One region of the Veillonella magna genome, then DNA from elsewhere that is predicted to be linked to it. Evidence: riboswitches for the same ligand, from Rfam matches in the RefSeq annotation. Region 1 holds a riboswitch; the other holds the start of a gene.
What was found. Region 1 has a riboswitch for thiamine pyrophosphate ahead of thiS (sulfur carrier protein ThiS). Riboswitches for the same ligand answer to the same signal wherever they lie in the genome.

Region 1 (6,229 bases):
ATGCGCTTGGCACCGGCAAGATGTAACTGTTCATATACCAGGCTGTCATACGTTTCTTGGAATACCGTTACATAATCAGCACCGCACTGATGCAATAATGCATACTCTTCACTGTTTACCGGATATATTTCAAGCCCAATAACCCGAAAATACTTTCTGGCTATTTGGCATGCTTCACTAATATAGGGAATATCCGACATGGATCTGCTCTCACCGGTAAGTAATAAAATCTCCTGTAGGCCTGTAGAGGCAATAGCCTGCATTTCTCGTTCAATTTCATCACGATTGAGTGCTGCCCTCTTAATTGTATTATGGCAATTAAACCCACAATACACACAATAGTTTTCACAATAATTAGATAAATATAACGGGGTAAAAAGCTGTATGCCATTTCCGAAGTACGCTTCTTTTACAGCCTTAGCCTTCTGGGCCATTGCCTCCAAATACGGCTTTGCTGCCGGTGATAGTAGTGCGCCAAAATTCTTCCATGACAGTCGATCCGCTTGCAGAGCCTCTTCCACATCAATGGCGGTATATTCATTTGGTCTGTATGCCTCTCTGGCAGATATAACCTTGTGCATCAATGTTTCATCAATTACTTCCATACCGGTTATATATGACATCGAATCGCTTCGTGTCTGCTGCCATGCTTGTCGTACCACATCATTTATAATTGTCTTGTTTATATCGTACATGTTCTCCTCCTACTATCGTAAATATCCCGTAAGAGGTGAAGATGCTTGTCCACCACGTTCAAGTACGCGTCCCATGCCGGATACATACGCCCTACGACCGGCTTGAATGGCCATATTAAATGCCTTAGCCATTCCGGAAATATCCTTAGCTGTGGCAATAGCTGTATTAGCCATAATAGCCGTAACCCCCATCTCCATAGCCGCACATGCTTCCGACGGTTTTCCTATACCGGCATCCACAATAATTGGTACTGAAAGTTCGTCTACTAACAATTGAATCCATTCTTTATTAATAAGCCCTTTATTAGAACCAATCGGTGCTGCCAAAGGCATTACACACGCCGCCCCTGCCTGCACTAAATCTCTTGCTACTGTCAAATCGGGAAACATATAAGGCATAACTACAAATCCCTCTTTCGCCAGCTGTTCTGTTGCTCTCACGGTTTCTTGGTTATCCGGTAATAGATAACGGCTATCTCTCATGATTTCAATTTTAATAAACGGTGTGTGACAAATACGATGAGCCAAATGAGCAATCCGCACAGCCTCTTCTGCGTTACGTGCTCCTGAAGTATTAGGCACTATACTCACTGTTGACGGAATATACTCTAAAATATTAGCCGCACCGCCTTCATTTGTTCGCCGTAAAGCCAATGTAATCAATTCTACCTCAGCTGCTTCCGTTACAGCTTGTACTAAGGGTAATGAAAACTTACCCGAGCCTAAAATAAACCGTGATGAAAATCGATGGTCACCCAAATACCATTCATCATTTTGTCCATTCTGTTCTGCTGTCATCAGTATATCTTCTTTCATACCTACGCCTTTACCTCCTTCTTCTACATCTTTTACCGGTTTAACTTATATTTTCCTACCTCACGGTTTTCCTCCCAGTACAATAGACGTCACCACATTAGCCATTTGTGAAGCACATAATACAACCCTTGGCGCCATGACGGAATTTTTTCCTTCGATCCCGCTATACCCATCGCCACATAAATATAGATGAGTTCCTAAACGTTTTACACACATATCATTCGTTCTTCCATAACCGGCCATACCATTACCTGACACAATAGTTATTTCCGGTAATTGTCGACGGATCTCTCTCACTAACATTGCTTTTTGATCTGCCACATCAAACGCTTCGCAAACGATCGTCGACTCTTGTAAATAAGGGATCACAGTAGACGGGGTCAATCTATCGGTAATACAAGTAATTTGTATGCCGGGATTAATCATCGCTAAAATTTTACGCAATGCCTCCGTCTTATACTGTCCCACATGGTGTAAAAAATAATGCTGTCTGTTTAAATTTGTTATATCTACCCTATCAAAGTCAATCAACGTTAATTTTTCTATACCAATACGAGTTAATTGAACGGCAATATTTGATCCCAATCCTCCCAATCCGGCAACTGCCACATGTGCCTTGGCTAATTGTTCCTGCACGTCTCTGCCATGGCGACTACATAAAGCCTGCCACAAGCGTTGTACATCATTCTCCTCTGTTTCCAAAGGTGGCCATGAATCTATGCTCTTAAAATTTGTCTTCTGTTTATTTTTTTCCATTATCATCCACCGCCAACAAAACTAACAACTTCTATCTGCATGCTATCACTTAGTATTATGGCTTCATATGCTTCAGGCTCTACAATAGTACCATCAAGTTCTACAGCAACAGTTTTAATCGCATAGCCTTTGCTTTCTAACCAATGTGCCAACGATATTGGATCCGCGATTTCTACACTATTACCATTTACCAAAAGCCTTACCATACATATTTCCTCCTTTCTAAAAAAGAGCTCACAAAGGATGACACCCGCGGTGGTGTCCCCCTTCATGAACTCTGTTCAATCACATGGCCCTGCTATAATTCTATTGAAAAAATAAAAGGGGAATAGGTCATCTACCTATTCCCGCAAATCTTCATTATATAATCCCTACGTTGGCATTACCCAAATCAGGTTTGCGGGTCGAAGTCTTTAGCTTCCTCTCAGCCTGTCACACAAGCTCCCCTTATTATTTTTACAAAGCAATCATACGCTTTGCATTACGCTATTGTCAAGTAAATAATGACTGAAACATTTCTTAGAAATTCCACGTACCGAATTTTCCATCGTAGAAATCTTTTTCCGCTTGACGGATTTCTGCCTGTGTATTCATCACAAACGGACCGGCTGCTACAATCGGTTCATTAATTGGTTCGCCGCTAAGGACGATGAGTTCTGCCCCTTCTTCACCGGCTGTAATTGTAACTTGACCGGCCTCATCGGCAAATACTGCCAGCTCTCCTTGCTTTACTGTTTCATTAGCATTCAAGGTTGCCGTGCCGTAAATGGTGAGCATTAACAGATGATAGTTCTCCGGTTCCTGTACCGTTACCGTTTTCCCCGGTGCTACTTTGAGTCGATATATATTCATCGGTGTGAACGTATGCGCCGGTCCCTTGGCACCAAACGCCTCTCCGGCTACCACAATGGCTTCACCATCCTTACCATCATCACCGATTGTTGCCGTTCCCATCTGATTGGCTTCCAATGCTTGATACCCCGGTGTTGCCATCTTATGTTCAATAGGCAAGTTCACCCACAGCTGTAACACACGGAACGAACGATCATGTTTGGCATATTCCTTTTCATGATACTCCTTGTGCAGGATACCGGCACCGGCGGTCATCCACTGTACATCGCCGGGCTCGATAACACCATGATTACCACGATTATCATGATGCTCTACTTTACCTTCGAACGCAAAGGTAACTGTTTCGAAACCTCGATGCGGATGGGCACCTACACCAACTTCGTCTTCTGTGCCCGGGAATATAGTAGGCGCATTGTAATCCATCAACAAAAACGGAGAATACCTACGCATATCACGACCATATACAGCTGCCGGCAACAACTGATTTACTTTAAATCCGTTACCTACCCAATGATATCCAATCCCTCTGATAATTTCCTCTACGTTTCTAATTTCTTTATTCATACTATATCATTCCTTCCTCTTTTCGACATCGCTGATGCCGTCTTCTTTTATATCCATAATATTCGATGTATTCAATTTGCCATTATAATACTATATTTTTATATTGTAGTCAACTTTTCTATACTTACAGTTTTATTTTTCTGTAGGATATCCTATAGCTCAAGTATTTCAAAAACAGCGCCATACATCTACAATCAATATCATCTTTACTTTGTAGCCTAATATATCTCTTTTTACAGCATTCTTTTATAGGAAACTATTTATTCCCTAATAGTTTTCATCGTATAATAACTATAGAACAGAAATAGATTATGAAACAAGATAACATATCATAGTCTGTTATGGACTGTAAAATACAACACACAATGGGTAAGGAAGTGATTAGCTATGGAACCATGGAGACGCACCGTCTATATTTGTTTATTCGGTGCTTTTCTGGCATCAACGGGCATCAGTCAACTAGCCCCTATTTTACCGATTTATTTACACGAACTGGGGATGGAAAGTTCTAAGGATATTGCCGTTTGGTCCGGCTGGGCTATGGGCATTACCCATGTGGTCGTTGCTTTATCCGCTCCCTTTTGGGGCAAGCTGGCCGATCGCAAAGGCAGAAAAATTATTCTTCTCCGTGCCGGCTTTGGCATGATGATTTGTAACATACTGATCGGATTTGTAACCAGCCCTATTCAGCTGGTAGGTGTCCGGTTATTGCAAGGCTTGGTGTCGGGCTATTTTTCCGGTTCCATTACATTGGTAGCTACGGAAACACCGGAAAAGCATACCGGTTGGGCTCTCGGTTTATTAGCCAGCGCCAACTTAGCCGGTGCCTTATTGGGTCCTCTCATCGGAGGTTATTTAGCGGGCATATTCGGTATACGCAGCACCTTCTTTATCACTGCCGCCCTGCTTTGCGTTTCCACATTAATGACACTGTTTTTTATCCACGAAAATTTTACACCGCAGCCTACGGTAGAAAAGCAAGGATTCTCCGAGTTGCGTCATAAACTGGACTCTTTTGAACAGCTCGTTATTATTTCCGTCTCTTCCTTTATCTATGCCGTAGCTTTTATGTCCCTGCAGCCAATCATCACTGTGTATGTGCGTGACATCGTTCCACCGGCTACAGAGCATTTGGCATTATTGGCCGGGCTTGTATTCTCGGCAACCGGCTTCGCTCAAATGGTGAGTAGTTCCTTCTTAGGTCGTCTTATCGATCGCGTCGGTCCTCGCAAAGTTCTTATCATCGCTTTGTTATACGTAGGGCTTCTTCATATTCCCCAGGCCTACGTCACCGATGTATGGCAACTGGGCCTGTTGCGTTTTCTTCTTGGCTTAGGATTAGGCGGACTCCTACCTGCGCTTAATACCTATATTTCTTCTCATACACCTAAGCAATATTCCGGCCAAGTATTTTCCTATAATCAATCCATGCAGTTCTTCGGTTATTTTCTGGGATCCATCGGCGGTGCTTCACTCATGGCTTGGTTTGGCTTCACCTTTCTCTTCTGGGCAACGGGAATTCTCTTTATGTTAAATGCATTATGGGTATTCCTACGCATCCGGTCATAACATCGTATATACCTATATCCAATAAACCATTTTACTCTACTTGCACAGCGCATCAAAAACTCTACTCACATACCGCATCAAAATAATTTTTATGATTCTCCCTTTGCTTTCATCCTACTAAAGATACATAAAATAGCCTTTATAATCTATTTCTCTCTGACTTCTTATAAAACTATTCTGTCTCTTCTTTATACAAAAAAGTGGTGTCTATCTTGTACATAACGTCATGCATATATGCTAACGTACCGTTACAAGAACAGACACCACTTTTCATTTTCCCCACATTCTTAACTTACTCGTATTCTTATTGTCATCGTATTTTTAGTTTGCTTTCTTTTCATTGGCCAATATAAATATAGTGGACAAAATCATAACAAAGCCAATCATATCCGATGTAACAAACGTATTCCCCAATACTAACCATCCCAATAACGCTGCCGAGATTGGTTCAATGGAAGATAAAACCGAACCACGCACGGCACCGATACGGCGCACACCCTCCAAATAGGCGTTAAAGGACACCACTGTTCCTAAAATAACAATGCCGAATAAGGCACCGAATGTCCACATATCCCATTTTCCGGGCACTTCATGAAGAGGCCATGCACCATATGCCAAAATTCCGCCGGCCATCATCGCCAATCCTACAACCGGCCCGGTCCCATAGGTTCTTAAAATTTGCACCGGCTGCACGCTGTATATAGCTACCGCTACGGCTGATAGTAATCCCCAGAAAAGCACGGCTTCATTGATGTTCAACTTTGAAAAATCACCGTGCAGTGCAATCAGGGCCGTTCCTACGGTAGCCAATAATACACTGATACCCTCTCCCCAGCTGGGCTTTACACGGTGGACTACCGACATATATATTATAATCATAGCCGGAGCCAAATATTGCAATACCGTAGCGATACCGGCACCGGCATAAAAAATAGATCGGAAATAGGAATATTGGCACAATGCCATCCCCAAAATGC
Region 2 (6,229 bases), on a different contig from region 1:
AATGACCGGGACGATGTCCCAAAGGTGCTTCCGCCGCAAGCTCGCCGGCTACCGCATACATGCCCAGTGCTTCAGCACAGGCTTCATACGTATCATCAGCGGCCACACCTACATAAGCAGCTACGACTGCCCCTAACAGACAACCGGTTCCTACGACTTTCGGCATCATCGCCGATCCGTTGTGCAACAAGCAAACTTCCTTTCCGTTTGAAACTGCATCGGTTTCACCGGTAACAGCCACGGTGAGTCCATAGGTCTTGGCAGCAGCCCGAGCAATAGCTGCTACGTCCTCCGCAGCTTGCGAATCCACCCCTTTACTTTGTACCCTTTCCCCGATTAGGGCTGCCACTTCGCTGGCATTACCGCGAAGAACGGCAAAGCTATGCTGTTCTAATAATTCCAGGGCAATGCGTTTTCTAAATGCCGATGCGCCGCAGGCTACCGGATCCAACACAGCCGGCACGCCATACGCATTAGCAATCGTCATAGCCGCATGATACAACGCTTCCGACCGTTCATCGGCAGTACCTATATTAATTAACAGTGCTCCTGCATAACGCAATAAATCTTTTAAGTCATCGGCATGCGCGCTCATAGCCGGTGATGCACCGACTGCGATAAGACCGTTTGCCGTAAAATTTTTCACTACATCATTCGTCAAACAAATAACCAATGGCTGTTTGCTGCGAACGAGGTCCATATACTTCATGTACGTGTGTCCTTCTTTCTTGTTATCTCTTCTTTAACTCTAATCAATCGATGTATAACCGGCTTACCGGTGTATTCCTACATCACTCGTGATAAGCCATGTGATTTACCGGTCCGTGTCCCTTACCTAAGCCCGGATTTTCTTTGATGGCTGTCGTAATGAAAGCCTTGCCTACCGCCACTGCTTCGGCAATTGATTTGCCCTTTGCCAATTCCGCAGCAATTACGGCCGAGAAGGTACAGCCTGTACCGTGAGTATGCGGTGTATCGAATTTGGGCGATGTCCAGGTTCTTCGTTCTTCTCCCTTGACATATAAATAGTCGGTAGCATCCGCTCCGATATGACCACCCTTTATAATTACTGCCTTCGGCCCCATCTCCGTCAAAATTTCATGAGCCGCTTTATCAATATCTGCTTCTGTTGTAAGCTTGCGTCCTACCAAAAATTCCGCTTCCGGTAAATTAGGTGTAACCAATGTGGCCAGCGGCATAAGTTCACTAATCAAATGGTGACGGGCCTCTTCATCAATCAATGCATCTCCGCTGGTTGCCACCATAACAGGATCCATTACATATGGTGTTGCCCTTGATAAAAACGGTTTAATAACACGCATCATATCTGCCGTAGCCAACATACCGGTCTTAACCGCCATAGGGGAAATATCATCATACACCGCTTTTAGCTGTGCCTCCAGCATATCCAGTGAAATATTTTCAATGGCACGTACCCCCATCGTATTCTGCGCAACCACACTGGTCACCACAGCCATCCCGTAGACACCACGCGCCGTAAACGATTTTAAATCGGCCATAATACCTGCACCGCCGGTCGGATCCGTACCGGCTATTGTCAACGCTGTTGCTAATTTCATACTGTTACCTCCTTGCTTCACATCGTTTATAACGAATACAATCCATGGCGTAAACGTTCCAACATTCCTTTACGCTCTAATACATACAAAATCAGAACGGCCATGAACGAACCGGCTGCCGTACTTGCCGTAAAGGAAATAATCAACGTCATAATCGCCATTTCTTTTCCCAATAAAAATGCAGCAATAGGATAGCTGATGATAGCTCCGATAATTCCGGTACCCACCACCTCTGCACAGGCCGTCAACACAATATTATTTGTGTATCGATATGTAAGTCCCGCTAGAAATGCACCGACCATGCTCCCGGGAAAGGCTAATGGTGAACCCAGCCCCAATAGATTTCTTAAGCATGATGTGCCAAAGGCGGCCGACACATTGTAGCGTGCACCTACCAACACTGCGAGTATAACATTAATCATATGCTGCACCGGAAATATTTTGGCACCGCCAATAGTAACATGAAATGTTGACAGCGCCACACCGATGGCAATAAACATAGCTGCGATAATACTTTTCTTCATACAACACACCTCCAAATAAAAAACACCTCCGCCGGAATGGTGAGGTGTCCCTACTGTACGGTACACCACTTTCCTACGCCGGCATTATCCGGATCAGGTCAAAGGGATTTGACTGGTGTCAATCTCAGCAGTTAGCACCCCTAGTGGCTTATCCTATGAATTTAATTCAATTATAACAACAGCCGTCTAATCTGACAAGGTACAGAGGCATTACAAAAAGGGCTCCCCCTCATTACGAGAAGGAACTCTTTCGTGTAATCTATGACTTATTACAGAATGTTACGCACATATTCTGCATATTTTGCTTCCAAGAGAGGCATTTTTTCATTCATTTCTACCTGTAAAGCAGAAGCCGTATCATAGTCTTTCGCCGCAATGGCTTCGGTGATACGAGTAAACAAGCTCTTAGCCGTAGCAGTATCCTTAGCCAAATAGATGCGCAATTCGTTTACAGCATCCCAACGAGCTGTATCTACTACATCGTCCGTAGTATGAACCGGCTTCATAGCACGTACCGCCTTGATGTTAGCCGGTACAATACGATTAGCCAATTCCAACGTCCAACGAGTCATGACACCGGCGATGAAAGAATCCATCAAACGACGGCTGAATGCATTCCCGCGGCTGAGTACATCCACTTTTTCCGGATGGTTTTTATAGCCCAACACATTTTCCCATACCGTTGCCGGCGGTTTACCAAACATCACATCGCGTTCTTCCTGCGTGTAATCTTCGAACACATCTTTTTCGGAACGATATGCACGACCGGTTTCCAGGTAATCCGTTACATCTTCCGGTGCCTTGGACAATTCATCAAGAAGCTGTGCCGGAGTCTTACCGGAGTTAATTACATAGCTCATGCCGTCAAAGGCAGCTAAGTACATCAACGCCAAAGCAGTGTATGTATTAGTGTACGGATTCGGGGAACGCAATTCAAAACGCGTTGCCATCGGATTATCGATATCACGAATCAGACCGCAAAGAATGGTACGGTTACGGCTCGGCACGCTGGGATCTTCACCGATAGAGGTTACGATACAAACCGGTGCTTCGAAACCGGGTTTCAAACGATTCAAAGAGTCTGTCGTAGAGGAAATGAACGGGTTAATAGCTTCATAGTTTTTAAGAAGACCCATGATAGCGCCGATGCCCAACGGACTCAAGGCAGCCTTTTTCATATCTTCCGGCGAGAAGAGATTAACCATCTTGCCGTTCTTCAATTTAGCCATCAAACCAAAATGAGTATGTTCACCGGAACCGGCTACGCCAATAATCGGTTTTGCCTGGAAGGTTACATCAAGACCGTTTTCGCGGAATACTTCGCGAACAATGATACGCGCCTGCAATTCGTTATCTGCCGTCTGCAAAGGGTTGCTCGTATATTTCCAGTCGATTTCCAACTGTTCCAATACATGATCCATGTGACCTTCGTCATCGATTTTACCCTTAACGCCGCCTACTTCTTTGTGCCCCATTTCTGCGTGTAAACCATACTGATCAAGGCGTTCTACCGCCTGTTCCATCGCAGTACGTACGGCACCATGCGTACGCTGCCAATATTGTTCCTGCAATTTCTGAGACGTAGACAATTCTTTTGTGCTAACCACCTTAGACGGTGTTTTAACCCAGAATTCCAATTCCGTAGCTGTAGTGAAGTAAATATCAGCGATGTCTTCGCCCTTTACATGATCCATGCCCGGAACATAGTTATTTTTAAGCATAGCCAACAATTCGGATTTTACGTAATCTACACTGCGTTTTAAAATAGAGCGAGAGTCTACATATTCATCGCAGTGCATAAGGAAGGCCGGAATGCGAAGAGTACCTGTAGGCAATCCTGTCATAGGGTCGAGGTTTTCATAATTATAATCAATAAACCAATTTACACTGGCATCGGCCCACATATCAACGCGCGCATTATTGAGCGTAGCAATGTCCGTTAACACAACGGAGGAGCCGTCGGTTTGTACCATGCGTCCTTCGAAGAAATCTTCGTAGTCATCAAAGAACATGGAAATTGGAATTTTTTCATCCGTATCGTTACCTGCCAAGTCAACACCTACCAACGATACAAATTTAATTTCCGGGTGCTGTTCCAGTAAAGCCAAAACCCCTTCTTTACCATACTGCCCTGCCGGAATGTAATACAATAATTCGTTTGCCATAATAGCTCCTCCATTCACTGTTTTCTCAACTGGTCAAATAGCAAAAAGACCCCTTACCCATTGCATTACACAATAGGCTAAGGGGTCTTCATTGACCAGTATTATCTTTTACGGAAATACTATCATATTTCCTAACTGTATGTCAATAGCTTAGCCGTTAATTTTCGCAATCTCCTGACGAACAATGGTATTAACCAATTTCCCGTCAGCTCTGCCTTTTGTTTGCGGCATAACCTTTGCCATTACATCTCCCATCTTAATCGGTGCAGTCATTTCACTGAGCACAGCCGTTACGATGTCGCGAATTTTATCTTCGCTAAGCTGTTCCGGCAAATATTTGGTAAGCACGGCCATTTCGGCTTCTACCTGAGCTATCAAATCATCACGATGTCCTTTTTTGAATTCTGCCAAAGAATCTTGACGAAGCTTCATTTCCTTTGCCACGATCCCCATAACATCCGTGTCATCAAGTTCTCGTTTTTCATTGATTTCTACATTTTTTATTGCGCTATTAACCATTCGGATAACCGATAATGCTGTCTTGCCCGCTTCGCGAGCCTTCATAGCGTCTTTCATATCCGCTTTAAGCTGATCTTTTAAGGACATACAATGCCTCCAAGATAAATCTTATCCTCTGAATTTGCGTTTGCGCGCTGCTTCAGATTTTTTCTTTCTCTTTACGCTCGGTTTTTCGTAGTGTTCGCGTTTTCTTACTTCAGACAAAACACCCGCTTTTTGGCAGGAGCGTTTAAAACGACGAAGAGCACTTTCAAGCGTTTCGTTTTTACCGACTTTAATTTCAGACATCTATATCCCTCCCTCCAAAATGTTTTATGGAAGTGCAGGTATTTATATATACGCACATAAGCTTATTATAATAACTTGAACTAAGTTTGTCAATATTAGCAGCCTATATCCGCATAGCCTACACCTTTCTCATTAGGACAGGAGTACATGTATCCGAAGATGGTTATTACCTGTGATTATGCATCAGGCCAACCGAACTCTTGACCGCCCAATACGTGGGCATGCAGATGGAATACCGTCTGCCCTGCTTTCGCACCGGTATTCAAAATTACACGGTATCCGTCGGCAGAGATTCCCAGTTCCTTCGCTACATCGCGAATAAAACTGAGCATGCCGTCAACATACGATTCATTTTTATCTGTTAGGTGCGCGATATTCGCTACATGTTTCTTCGGAATAACCAATACATGTACCTTCGCCACCGGATTTATATCGTAAAAGGCAATGAAATTTTCATTTTCCAGAACTTTATTGGACGGTATTTCTCCGGCTGCAATTTTACAGAATAGACATTCGCTCATGTGTCAACCCTCCTTATGCTATGCAATCGTTACAAACTCGCCATCTACGGAGACAACCGTACCACCGACAATATCGCCTATCTGATACTCGGCATCTCCCTTTTTTATTCTACCGTGAATGTACTCATTAGTAAAGCCTTCGTACCAACCGTCTTCCTCACGTTCAATAAGAATTTCTGCCGGTTTACCTACAAGATTCGCGGCAAATGTTTGTAATCCTAAACTGCCTTGTTCGTTTAAAAGAGCAACGCGTGTTTTCTTAACGGCTTCCGGTACTTGATTATCCATAACGGCTGCCGGTGTACCTTCGCGTTTTGAATACGGGAAGGCATGAATATGAGTAAATCCAATTTCTTTTACCGTATTTAATGTTTCTTCAAAAAGCTCATCCGTCTCACCGGGGAATCCCGCAATAATATCCGTTGTCACCGAAAGACCGGGGATGCGCGCCCGTAAATTTCGTATAAGCGCCTTGTATTCATCCAATGTATAGTGGCGATTCATCGCTTTTAATATCGCATCCGATCCGGCTTGTAACGGTAAATGCAAATGGGAACAAAAGCGTTTTTCCGTCGCCATAAGTTCTACCAGCTCCGGTGATACCTCTACCGATTCGATGGATCCCAAACGAA

Region 2: it holds a riboswitch for thiamine pyrophosphate, as region 1 does, so the genes downstream of both, thiW (energy coupling factor transporter S component ThiW) here and thiS (sulfur carrier protein ThiS) in region 1, are expected to answer to the same signal.

The regions. Positions count from the first base shown of each region.
Region 1 covers NZ_CAUGKU010000008.1:94,503-100,731, forward strand. Annotated here, with positions in the region: gene thiH (2-iminoacetate synthase ThiH) at 1-695, opposite strand, end outside; gene Q5873_RS06080 (thiazole synthase) at 708-1,511, opposite strand; gene thiF (sulfur carrier protein ThiS adenylyltransferase ThiF) at 1,572-2,267, opposite strand; gene thiS (sulfur carrier protein ThiS) at 2,270-2,473, opposite strand; TPP riboswitch at 2,619-2,725, opposite strand; gene Q5873_RS06095 (pirin family protein) at 2,787-3,683, opposite strand; gene Q5873_RS06100 (MFS transporter) at 4,071-5,252, shown strand; gene Q5873_RS06105 (DMT family transporter) at 5,574-6,229, opposite strand, start outside.
Region 2 covers NZ_CAUGKU010000002.1:72,409-78,637, reverse strand. Annotated here, with positions in the region: gene thiM (hydroxyethylthiazole kinase) at 1-709, opposite strand, end outside; gene thiD (bifunctional hydroxymethylpyrimidine kinase/phosphomethylpyrimidine kinase) at 792-1,580, opposite strand; gene thiW (energy coupling factor transporter S component ThiW) at 1,607-2,104, opposite strand; TPP riboswitch at 2,158-2,256, opposite strand; gene Q5873_RS01855 (type I glutamate--ammonia ligase) at 2,374-4,269, opposite strand; gene Q5873_RS01850 (GatB/YqeY domain-containing protein) at 4,420-4,875, opposite strand; gene rpsU (30S ribosomal protein S21) at 4,897-5,076, opposite strand; gene Q5873_RS01840 (histidine triad nucleotide-binding protein) at 5,253-5,597, opposite strand; gene mtaB (tRNA (N(6)-L-threonylcarbamoyladenosine(37)-C(2))-methylthiotransferase MtaB) at 5,616-6,229, opposite strand, start outside.